Regions from separate parts of the Bradyrhizobium sp. 179 genome, predicted to be linked through region 3. Evidence: predicted binding sites of a transcription regulator. Region 3 holds the regulator's gene; each other region holds the start of a gene.

Region 1 (3,275 bases), on a different contig from region 3:
GCAGGCGGCGCATCAATACACTGGTACGGCGATCAACGAAACGCTCAGTCAAGCGTTCATGGAGCGCATCCGATAATTTATTTTCGACCTCGCGCGCGATCCCCTGCCAGCGTTCGGGGTCTTTCAGCCAATCCGGGCGGTTGGCGACGAAGGTCCAGGTGCGAATCTGCGCGATCCGGGCCGACAGCGTGTCGATGTCGCCATCGACGCGGTCGGCCTGATCGACCTGGGCGGCAAACCAGCTATCGGGGATGCATCCCTTTTGCATCAGGAAGCCGTACAGCGTCGTCACCAGCTCGGCATGAGCGGCCGGCGACAGCTTTCGGTAATCGGGGACCTGGCAGGCCTCCCAGAGGCGCTCCACGGCCGCCTTGCCATGCGCGATATCGCGCACATCGACGTCGCGGGCGGCGTGGTCGAGCACGCGCATGTCCTCGGCGATCGGGGCGCGCGTCAGCGCCTCGTGCCCTGGGCCCAGGTTCAGCGACACCTGGAGCGCGCCGAGCGAGGAGAAATCCAGCTTCGAGTTGCGCCATTGCAGCATCTTCACGGCATCGAAGGTGTGGTTCTGGAGCGCGTTGACGAGTTCGGGCTCGAACGGCGCGCAGCGGCCGGTGGTGCCGAAGGTGCCGTTGCGCGTGGCGCGGCCGGCGCGGCCGGCGATCTGCGCAAATTCCGAGGGTGTCAGGCGGCGGAACTGGTAGCCGTCGAACTTGCGATCGGAGGCAAAGGCAACGTGGTCAACGTCGAGATTGAGGCCCATGCCGACGGCGTCGGTGGCGACGAGATAGTCGACATCGCCGTTCTGGAACATCGCCACCTGCGCGTTGCGGGTGCGAGGGCTGAGCGAGCCCAGCACCACGGCGGCGCCGCCATGCTGGCGGCGGATCAGCTCGGCAATGGCGTAGACCTCGTCGGCGGAGAAGGCGACGATGGCGGTGCGGCGCGGCTGGCGCGTGATCTTGCGGTCGCCGGCGAATTCGAGCTGCGACAGGCGCGGCCGCGTGATCATGGACACGCCCGGCAAGAGGCGCTCGATGATCGGGCGCATGGTCGCAGCGCCCAAGAGCAGCGTCTCGTCGCGGCCGCGGCGGTTGAGGATGCGGTCGGTGAAGACGTGGCCGCGTTCGAGGTCCGAGGCGATCTGGACCTCGTCGATGGCGAGGAAGGAGACGTCGAGATCGCGCGGCATCGCCTCGACGGTCGAGACCCAATAGCGCGGCTTCTTCGGCTTGATCTTCTCCTCGCCGGTCACGAGCGCGACGCTCTCTGGCCCCGCGCGATCGGCGATCTTGTTGTAGACCTCGCGCGCAAGCAGGCGCAGCGGCAGGCCGATCATGCCGGAGGGATGCGCGAGCATCCGCTCGATGGCGAGATGGGTCTTGCCGGTGTTGGTCGGCCCGAGCACCGCAGTGACGCCGGCACCGGGGGCACGCTCGGAAGCGAAGGGGGAGGAAGAAAAAGCCATTCTGGAGATAGGTAGTGCCGATTTGGGCGAATGTCAGTGCTGTTTGAGACGATGAGGCGATCAGGTGTCAGCGATGTCTCCGAACGCCACCACGCGCTCCGCTGTCATGCCCCGGCTTGACCGGGGCATCCAGTCCGCCGCGGCTCATCGGCTCAACCACGATTGCCTCGGCGTACTGGATCGCCCGGTCAAGCCGCGCGGTGACAGCGAACGCGGAGCAGTCTTCCCAACCTCGCGCAGTGTCTCACTTTGCGACGCTTTTCCCGTTCGCCTTAAGCTTCGGAACGACTCTAGAACGAATCGCGGCCGAATCGCTGACTCCCTGCCGAGTCCCGTTCCGTTCACGCAACATGTCGCGGGACTCGCCACAGGCGTGCACTAGATGAAGGCTCCGGCTGCCGTACAAGCGACGATTTGATGACGTGTTCCTTAAGGCTGGGGACAGCCGGGAGTCGAATCAGAATCAGGCGGGAGTCAAATGGATTCCAGCTTCGCCGACCTGCCAAACAAAAAGTGCGAAAACAACCCCATGCACAGTAGGTAAGCCGTTGAATTCACAAGACTTCTTTTACCCTCCCTTGGAGGGGAGGGTTAAGAACCCCTACTGCGTCTTGGCGACGCGTGGCGGCTGGGGGGAGGTGATGAAGCTGGTCGCTTCCAGCATCGCAGGTCCCAACGGCGTCGGCACTTTCAGCCAGAACGGGACCAGAATGCGCGTTCCCGCCACCGGCGCAAAGGCGATCTCGATGTTGCGCTGGGCGGCGAGGTATTTGATCACGGGGCGATCGGGGATGTAGCCGGCCACAGGCACGAAATAGAGCGCGCAGACCACGACCGGGCCCTTGTAGCCCTTCTCGGCCTTCACGCTCTCCATGCGCTTGAAATCGAGTTTCAAGTCGTAGCGCATGCGGCCGTCGAACACGGGCGCGCTATTATGGCAGGCCTCGGGCGACACCGGATCGCCATTGCCGGGCACGCGCAGCAGCGAGGCCGTCATCGGATCCCAGACGCCGCGGCGATGCGCTTCGGTGACGACGATGCGATCGGGGTCGACCGGCGGCTCCGGCAGGATCGCAAAATCCTTCACATTGCCCTTGTCGAGGGTGATGCGGATCTCTTCGGTCTTCTTCGAGGTGGTGGTGGAGGCCTGATAGCCGGTCGCAACCAGCGCGCCGTTGACGACGCGGCCCTGCGAGGCGCCGGTGCCCGAGCCGCCCGCGAACGACTTCAAAAGCCCCGTGGTGCCGCCGGAAGCCGCGGCCGCGAACACGTCGTCCTGGATGTCGATGTTCCAGGCGCCCTTGCCGACGGGAATGCCCGATAGTGTCGCCTCATATTGCGCCTCGAGCTTGCCTTGCGCCGTTGCCGGCGCCGCTCCCCACGCCAAGACGAGGCCGCAGAACGCCGCCAGGGCCAACTGGCCGGCGCGCCGCCGCGGCGGGTGAGAGGTCAGGATATTCACGAAGCCATCCAATGGGGCCGTCAGGCCTTGTTAGTTAAGCCAAAAACAGCGGCAAACAATGTGCTGGACGCCAAAAGCGGCGGAACTCCCCAGGACTCTTCGGCCGCGAATACGCCCTTTATGTGATGGTAAGGCGTTCCGATCATTGCCGTTTTGGTGATCGGGCGGTAGCCCTTGGCGCCAACCTTTCCCCGCCCCCTCCGCGGTCATGCCCCGCGAAAGCGGGGCATCCAGCACGCTGCGGCCCCTCGACTCCAGCCGCGCCGGTGGAATACTGGATCGCCCGCCTTCGCGGGCGATGACGCCCGGCGTGGGGCTAAATCCACCCCAAAACCTTGACGTCCC
Region 2 (3,275 bases), on a different contig from region 3:
GGCTCTACACCGCGCCCGGGGTCGACCATGTCGGCTCCGGCGCGCCGGCCAATGTTGACATGCTGAACGTGCTGGTCGACTGGGTCGAGCAGGGCAAGGCGCCCGGCGATCTCGAAGTCGCCGAGCAGAAGGTCGAAGCGCCGTCGTTCGCGACGCTGCGCGCGATGCCGCTGTGCCGCTGGCCGGCCTGGCCTCATTACAAGTCGGGCCCGGTGACGGAGGCCTCGAGCTTCACCTGCGCGCCGTAAACGCTCAGTCCAAGCCCGCCACTTCGGTGGGTAGGCGTTATCTCGTCGCCATCGCCTGTGCGCCTCCGAGCAATTGCGCATTGAGTTTGCCGCCGGAGAACAACATGTCGTCGAGCGCCTCGTCGATGTCGGCAGACACGACGGAATTGCCACCGTCTCGCGCGAGGCTCCCTTGCGCAAGCCGTCGCATCAATTCCTTGGTGAAGGCACAGCTCGTGCCCTCACTGCGGCGGGCCGCTTCTGCGATGATTGCATCGTCGAGCGGCAGCCCCTTGCCGTAGAGCCGGACCAGCTTGCCGCGGCCGGTCTCGTCCGGCAGCGGGACTTCGATGGCCTGATCGATGCGGCCCGGGCGGCCGGCGAGGGCGCCTTCGAGGTCCTCAGGCCGGTTGGTGGTCAGGACGAACAGGATGTCCGCGTCCTCCTTCAGCCCGTCCATCTCGTTGAGCAACTTGTTCAGCATGGATTCTTCGCACGGCCCCATGTCGTCGCGGTCGCGGGCGATGAGATCGACATCCTCGATAACGACCATCGACGGCTGGAGCAGCCGTGCCAGACTCATATAAGCGCCGAGAAGCCCGATTTGCTCGGCGGTGATGATCAGTGTCGTGTGCCCGGGCAAATGAGTTGCCAGATAGCGGATCGTATGGGTCTTGCCGGTGCCCGGCGGTCCGTAAAGCAAGATGCCCTTACGTGTCGACTGGCCGAGCCGGCGCAATTGATCTCGGGTGTTGACGAAAGTCAGAACGTTGCGATTGAGCAGCCGCAGGGTCTGTTCGGGCAGGATCACCTCATCGCGCGCAACCGACGGCAGCCGATGCACCGTGATGCCGCGCGAGCGGCCGCGATAGTCGGAATCGGCGTCGAGGGACAGGATCTTGCCGCGATAGCTGCGCGCAGCTTGCACGGCCTGCTCCAGCTCGCCAAAACACTGCTGCACGAGTGCCGCGCCCGCGGTGCCTGCCGGCACGAGGATCTCGATCCGAATTCCCGGTTCTCGGCTGTATTCGCGGTGGGCACACAGCAAGACCGCGTAACGAAGGCCATCCTGCTCGCACAGCCAGAGGCCGTTATCGAGACATTTGACTCGGGCTCTTCTCGCCGACATCCACGTCGGAATATTGCAGCGGAGCAATCGCGAGCGCATTGCGGCCATCGCGGAGGAGCCGTGAGATCGACAGCGTTTCGTAGCGCTGTTCTTCGTTCAGCCCGAACAGCCGGATCGACTTGCCGAACAGTCCCTCGATCGCTGCCTGGACATCGACCCGCATATGGCCGGGAAACTGGCGGATGGTGGTCACGAGATTGCTACGCGAGACGTTGGCAAAATGCCAGTCAAGCACGTCGCAAGCGTATTCGAACTCCTCTTCCGGCTCTTGCGGTGTGTTCACGGTGTCTGCTGCGCGAATGCAGTCGCTGCACAGCCAGACCGTGCGGCTCCCGATCCGAACATCGGTCTGTCCCTCAGGCTTGCCGCAGAGCTCGCAGGGGGTCTTAATCTCTTCAAGCGTGATCCTCAGCGGATGTTGGCCGAGCCAGATATATTGCTGAGCCGACTTGAACAGCGCCTCGGCGACCGATTGCGGGTACGGACCGCAAGTGGCCTTCTCCTCCCGCTCGACCCGCGCTATCACCGCGGCCGCTTCACGCTCCGATTTGCCAAAAACCTGGCGGAGCAACCCGATGACAAACTCGTCCGGCGTTTCGTCATCATTGTGAATCACGAGCTGAGCCGGCTCGCGCTCGCCGCGCGCATCCTTCGTCATGAAACGATCCTATTGCAACCAAAACGAGTGAAGAACAAATATGGAACATAAAGGAGGGCGGCCGTCAAGCGCCAACGGGTGCGTCAAATTCCCGATGGAATTTCAATGCGCCATCCCACTCGCCGCCTTCGTGCCGCGTCGGCTTGACGATCGGCACGACCGCGATCGCCATGGCCATGCCGCATCGGCAACCCCTCTTTGACAACGCGATTGGCCTCGCATTATATATTTCGTATGCGAAATAAGGAAGCCGCAGCGAGCCACCATCGCCTGATCTACCTGCTGAGCGTCGCGCAACGCCGGTTGCAGCGCTGGATGGCGGCTCGCCCCGAGAGCGAGGTCACGCCGGCGCAGGCCGGGCTGCTGTTCATTCTCGGCAAGCAGGATGGTGTGCTGATCGGCGAGGCGGGCGCGGCGCTGGATCTTGGCCCGGCCGGTATTTCCGGCCTGGTCGATCGCACGGCAGCCGCCAAACTGATCGAGCGGCGGGCCGACCACGAGGACGGGCGCGCCTGGCGGATCTGGCTGACGCCGAAGGGGCGCAGCGCGCTGGCGCAGGCGAAAGCAGGCGCGGCGGAGGTCAACGCGGCGCTGACGGAGGGATTTACGGCTGCGGAGATCGACATCGTCGCACGCTGGCTGATGAGCATTCAGGACAAGTTTCCAAGAGGAGCAGACGAATGACCGAGCACGTCCGGATCGAGAACAACAGCGGAATTCTTACCCTCACGCTGGCGCGCCCCGACAAGAAGAACGCGCTGACGGACGCGATGTACGGCAAGCTCGCCGACAGTATCGAATCCGCCGAGTTCGATCCGTCCGCTCGCGTGATCCTGATCCGCGGCGAGGGCGACATGTTCACTGCCGGCAACGACGTCGGCGAATTTGCCGCGGTTGCAGCGGGCAAGTCGGAAGGCAGCCGCAACGTCGTGCGGTTCATTCAGTCGCTGGCACGTTGCACCCGGCCGCTGGTTGCGGCGGTGCAGGGCCGCGCCGTCGGCGTCGGCACCACCATGCTGCTGCATTGCGATCTCGTCGTGCTCGCCGACAATGCGCAATTGTCGACGCCCTTCGTCAGCCTCGCGCTAGTGCCGGAAGCGGCCTCCAGCCTGTTGATGCCGGCGCGGATCGGCTACGCCCGAGCTTACGAGATGTTCGCACTTGGCGAGACCGTGCCGGCGCAGGCCGCGCTGGAATGGGGCCTCGCCAACCGGGTGGTGCCGCTCGACACGCTCGATGCCGAGGCGCTTGCGCTCGCGCA
Region 3 (3,275 bases):
GGAACCCGTCTCACCGAGCGCGATCTCGCACTCGCCGCCGCCATGAATCATCCGCAGCTTGCCGTCTGCCGCCGTCCGAAGGTCGCGATCCTCGCCACCGGCGACGAACTGGTAATGCCGGGAACCACGCCCGGTCGCGGCCAGATCGTCTATTCCAACGGCTACGCCCTGCACGCGCTCGCCCGCAGCGAGGGGGCCGATACCATCGACCTTGGCATTGTCGCCGATACGCTGGAGGCCACCACTGCCGGCATCCGCCGCGCCCGCGAGAGCGGCGCCGAGATCCTGGTCACGAGCGGCGGCGCGTCGGTCGGCGACCACGATCTGGTCCAGCAGGCGCTGAGGGACGAAGGCGTCGCGATGGCGTTCTGGAAGATCGCGATGCGCCCGGGCAAGCCGATGATGCATGGGCGGCTCGGCGGGATGCGCGTGATCGGCCTGCCGGGTAATCCCGTGTCATCCTACGTGTGCGCCTTCCTGTTCCTGGTGCCGCTGATTCGCGCCTTGTCGGGACGATCCGTGATTCATCACCGACAAGAGCGCGCCGTGCTCGGCCGCGATGTGGACGCAAACGATATGCGCGCGGACTATCTGCGCGCACATCTGGAGACGCGCGACGACGGCACGCTGGTGGCCCTTCCCGTCGATCACCAGGATTCCTCGCTGCTTGCGAATCTCGCTGCAGCACAGGCACTTCTCGTCCGCGCACCGTTCGCTCCGAAGGCAGAGGCCGGCTCGCCTTGCGAGGTGCTGCGCCTGCCCGTCTGAACGCATCCACTACACGCGTTCCGCGAACTTTGCCGCGTTCACGGTAAATTAAGCAGTTGCGGAACACATATGGAACATATAGTGTCCGTTCATGATTTGTTTCGAGCATGTAGCGGTCTACCGCTCCAATTCAGCGTCTCGGAATCGAACGACATCAACCGGGGGACTTTGGTCGAGATGTTAACGCGCAAACAATACGAGCTTCTGCGGTTCATCAGCGAACGTCTGAAGGAAAGCGGCGTGCCGCCCTCCTTCGACGAGATGAAGGATGCGCTCGACCTGCGCTCGAAATCGGGCATCCATCGCCTGATCACTGCGCTCGAGGAGCGCGGCTTCATCCGCCGCCTGCCCAACCGCGCCCGCGCCATCGAGGTGATCAAGCTGCCCGAGCTCCAGGCCGCCGCCGGCAGCCGCCGCGGCTTCACGCCGAGCGTCATCGAGGGCAATCTCGGCAAGGTGCGCGCGAGCTCCAGTTCTTCCGCGGACGAGGGCGAGCGTCCCGTTGCGGTGCCCGTGATGGGTCGCATCGCGGCCGGCACGCCGATCGAAGCGTTGCAGACCCGCAGTCACACCATCAGCGTGCCGCCCGACATGCTCGGCTCAGGCGAGCACTACGCACTCGAAGTGCGCGGCGATTCGATGGTCGAAGCTGGCATTCTCGATGGCGACATGGCGCTGATCCAGCGTAACGAGAGCGCCGATACCGGCGACATCGTGGTGGCCCTGATCGACGACGAGGAAGCGACGCTCAAGCGCTTCCGCCGCCGGGGGGCGTCGATCGCGCTCGAGCCCGCCAATGCCGCCTATGAGGTGCGCATCCTGCCGCCGAACCGGGTGAAGATTCAGGGCAAGCTGATCGGGCTGTACCGCAAGTACTGAGACGAGCTAGCGGTCATTCGATACCAATGATTCCGATTGGAGCGGACGACGGTCCGCTCCAGCTGGATAGTCTTTTGGTCTTGCGCAGATTATCCGGCCCCTCTCTCCGGCGCTCCATCCTCGGCATGCGGCCCCAAGCACTCATCGCTTGTGAAGAGATCTTAGGAGATTACGATGTGCAGGATCGCCTTAAGCGCCTTCGCAGCGTGCTGATCGCTTGATCGGCCGCGCAAGCATTCGCAACTCAATTGCAGCACCACGCACGCAAGTCGGCGCACGCAGGGAGCGAGCATTTCCGCAACGCCCGAACTGCCATCGACCGACAGCCACGGCGAAGCTGGCCACATTCCCCTGGTCGGCGCCCGTAGGCCACGGGCGCTCGCATCCGCCGAATGCACTGAAGCGAGCTTTGTTCCTATGGCTTCGGGAAAGATAATGTGATCGCGTCCGGCAACGCCAGCCGCAGATTTGCCTACAACGGAGCAGAGCGTTACGTGCTTCCACTCTGATAGAGGCTTGCGCCTCCGAAGGAGGCGCGGGTTGCTATCTTCGAATGAGGAGCACCCGATGTGTGACTACAGCCTGCATGCCGTTGCATCTCGCCCCGCCGAAGTCGGCGAGACGATCGTGTCGACAACGTTCCGCGGCACCTCAACGCGCGGCTTTGCTTCCGCGGCCGATCCGACCGTGGCCGTCTGCCTGCTGCCGGGAACGGAGCTCGCCTTCGCCGACAACGTCCGTTACGATAATCGCTGGATCTGGACGCGCACCATCAACTCCCGCGTCGGCAAGTTCGGCAAGATCGATCCGCACATACCCGACCGCCATCATGACGCGATCGAATTCCCCGACGGCAAATACGTGCTGGTGACGCAGCTCGTCGAAGGCCAGCGCGCAACCGTGCTGCAATTGCCGGTGACGCAGCCGGTCAGCGAGCGCGAGCACAAGCCGCAGATCGTCGCCGATAGCCGGTCGACGATCACGCGCTTGCCGATTGGCTGAGCCGTCCCCGCCCGCGGGGTCGGGCCAGGATTGAAATTGCCATCGCCGGCCGAGGCCGGCGAGATGGTAAGATTTAATGCTGCGGAACGTCCGGTCGGACCCGGACCTACTCTTCGCGTTTGTTTTTAATCGTCCGGCGCCTAATCGTCGACCTGCAGGTCGGTCTCCGCCGGCGTTGCATCCCGGTTGCGGGCCGCGGCCGTCCTCGGCACAAGGCTGCCGTCGAAATCACCCTCGCCGGCGCCGGCCGGCAGCCAGGGACGGCTTGTGCCTCTTGCTCTCACCGCCTGAATCGCAAAGCCGTCACCACGCTGCGTCAATGCCAGCGCGCCTTGGCTGGCGAGACGTTGCCGGTCGACCACCATCGCCGCGCAATCGGGCGGCGCGGGGCGCGTCGTGACCACCAGCGCGGCACGACTGCAATCCTCAGCCAGCGCATCGATGCGCAGGGAAAGCGCGACCAGCCGACCGTCGGCAAGCGGCGTCACACAGCCGGACTCATCGCACGACACGCCGTCAGCCAGCGAGCTACTCCCGGCATCGCGCGGATCGGCGTCGGCAGCTAACCACTGTTTGAGCAGAAAGCCATCCTTGCTCGCCCGGATCACATGCAACTGCCCGTCCCT

Evidence for each region. Region 3 encodes LexA, which represses DNA repair genes until DNA is damaged. Its sites were predicted from a motif close to TGTTCNNNNTGTGTTCNG; they were not measured.
Region 1: IVB12_RS09220 (helicase-related protein) is a predicted target of LexA. The motif match lies at 1,749-1,766, and genes of this name have one in related genera.
Region 2: IVB12_RS24510 (ATP-dependent Clp protease adaptor ClpS) is a predicted target of LexA. The motif match lies at 2,045-2,062, and genes of this name have one in related genera.

The regions. Positions count from the first base shown of each region.
Region 1 covers NZ_JADPJR010000036.1:124,859-128,133, reverse strand. Annotated here, with positions in the region: gene IVB12_RS09220 (helicase-related protein) at 1-1,468, opposite strand, end outside; gene IVB12_RS09215 (DUF3108 domain-containing protein) at 2,070-2,879, opposite strand.
Region 2 covers NZ_JADPJR010000104.1:122,318-125,592, forward strand. Annotated here, with positions in the region: gene IVB12_RS24500 (tannase/feruloyl esterase family alpha/beta hydrolase) at 1-248, shown strand, start outside; gene IVB12_RS24505 (ATP-binding protein) at 286-1,218, opposite strand; gene IVB12_RS24510 (ATP-dependent Clp protease adaptor ClpS) at 1,319-2,014, opposite strand; gene IVB12_RS24515 (MarR family winged helix-turn-helix transcriptional regulator) at 2,249-2,698, shown strand; gene IVB12_RS24520 (enoyl-CoA hydratase) at 2,695-3,275, shown strand, end outside.
Region 3 covers NZ_JADPJR010000009.1:199,899-203,173, forward strand. Annotated here, with positions in the region: gene glp (gephyrin-like molybdotransferase Glp) at 1-768, shown strand, start outside; gene lexA (transcriptional repressor LexA) at 946-1,647, shown strand; gene IVB12_RS02785 (hypothetical protein) at 2,215-2,649, shown strand; partial or broken gene IVB12_RS02790 (ComEC/Rec2 family competence protein) at 2,790-3,275, opposite strand, start outside.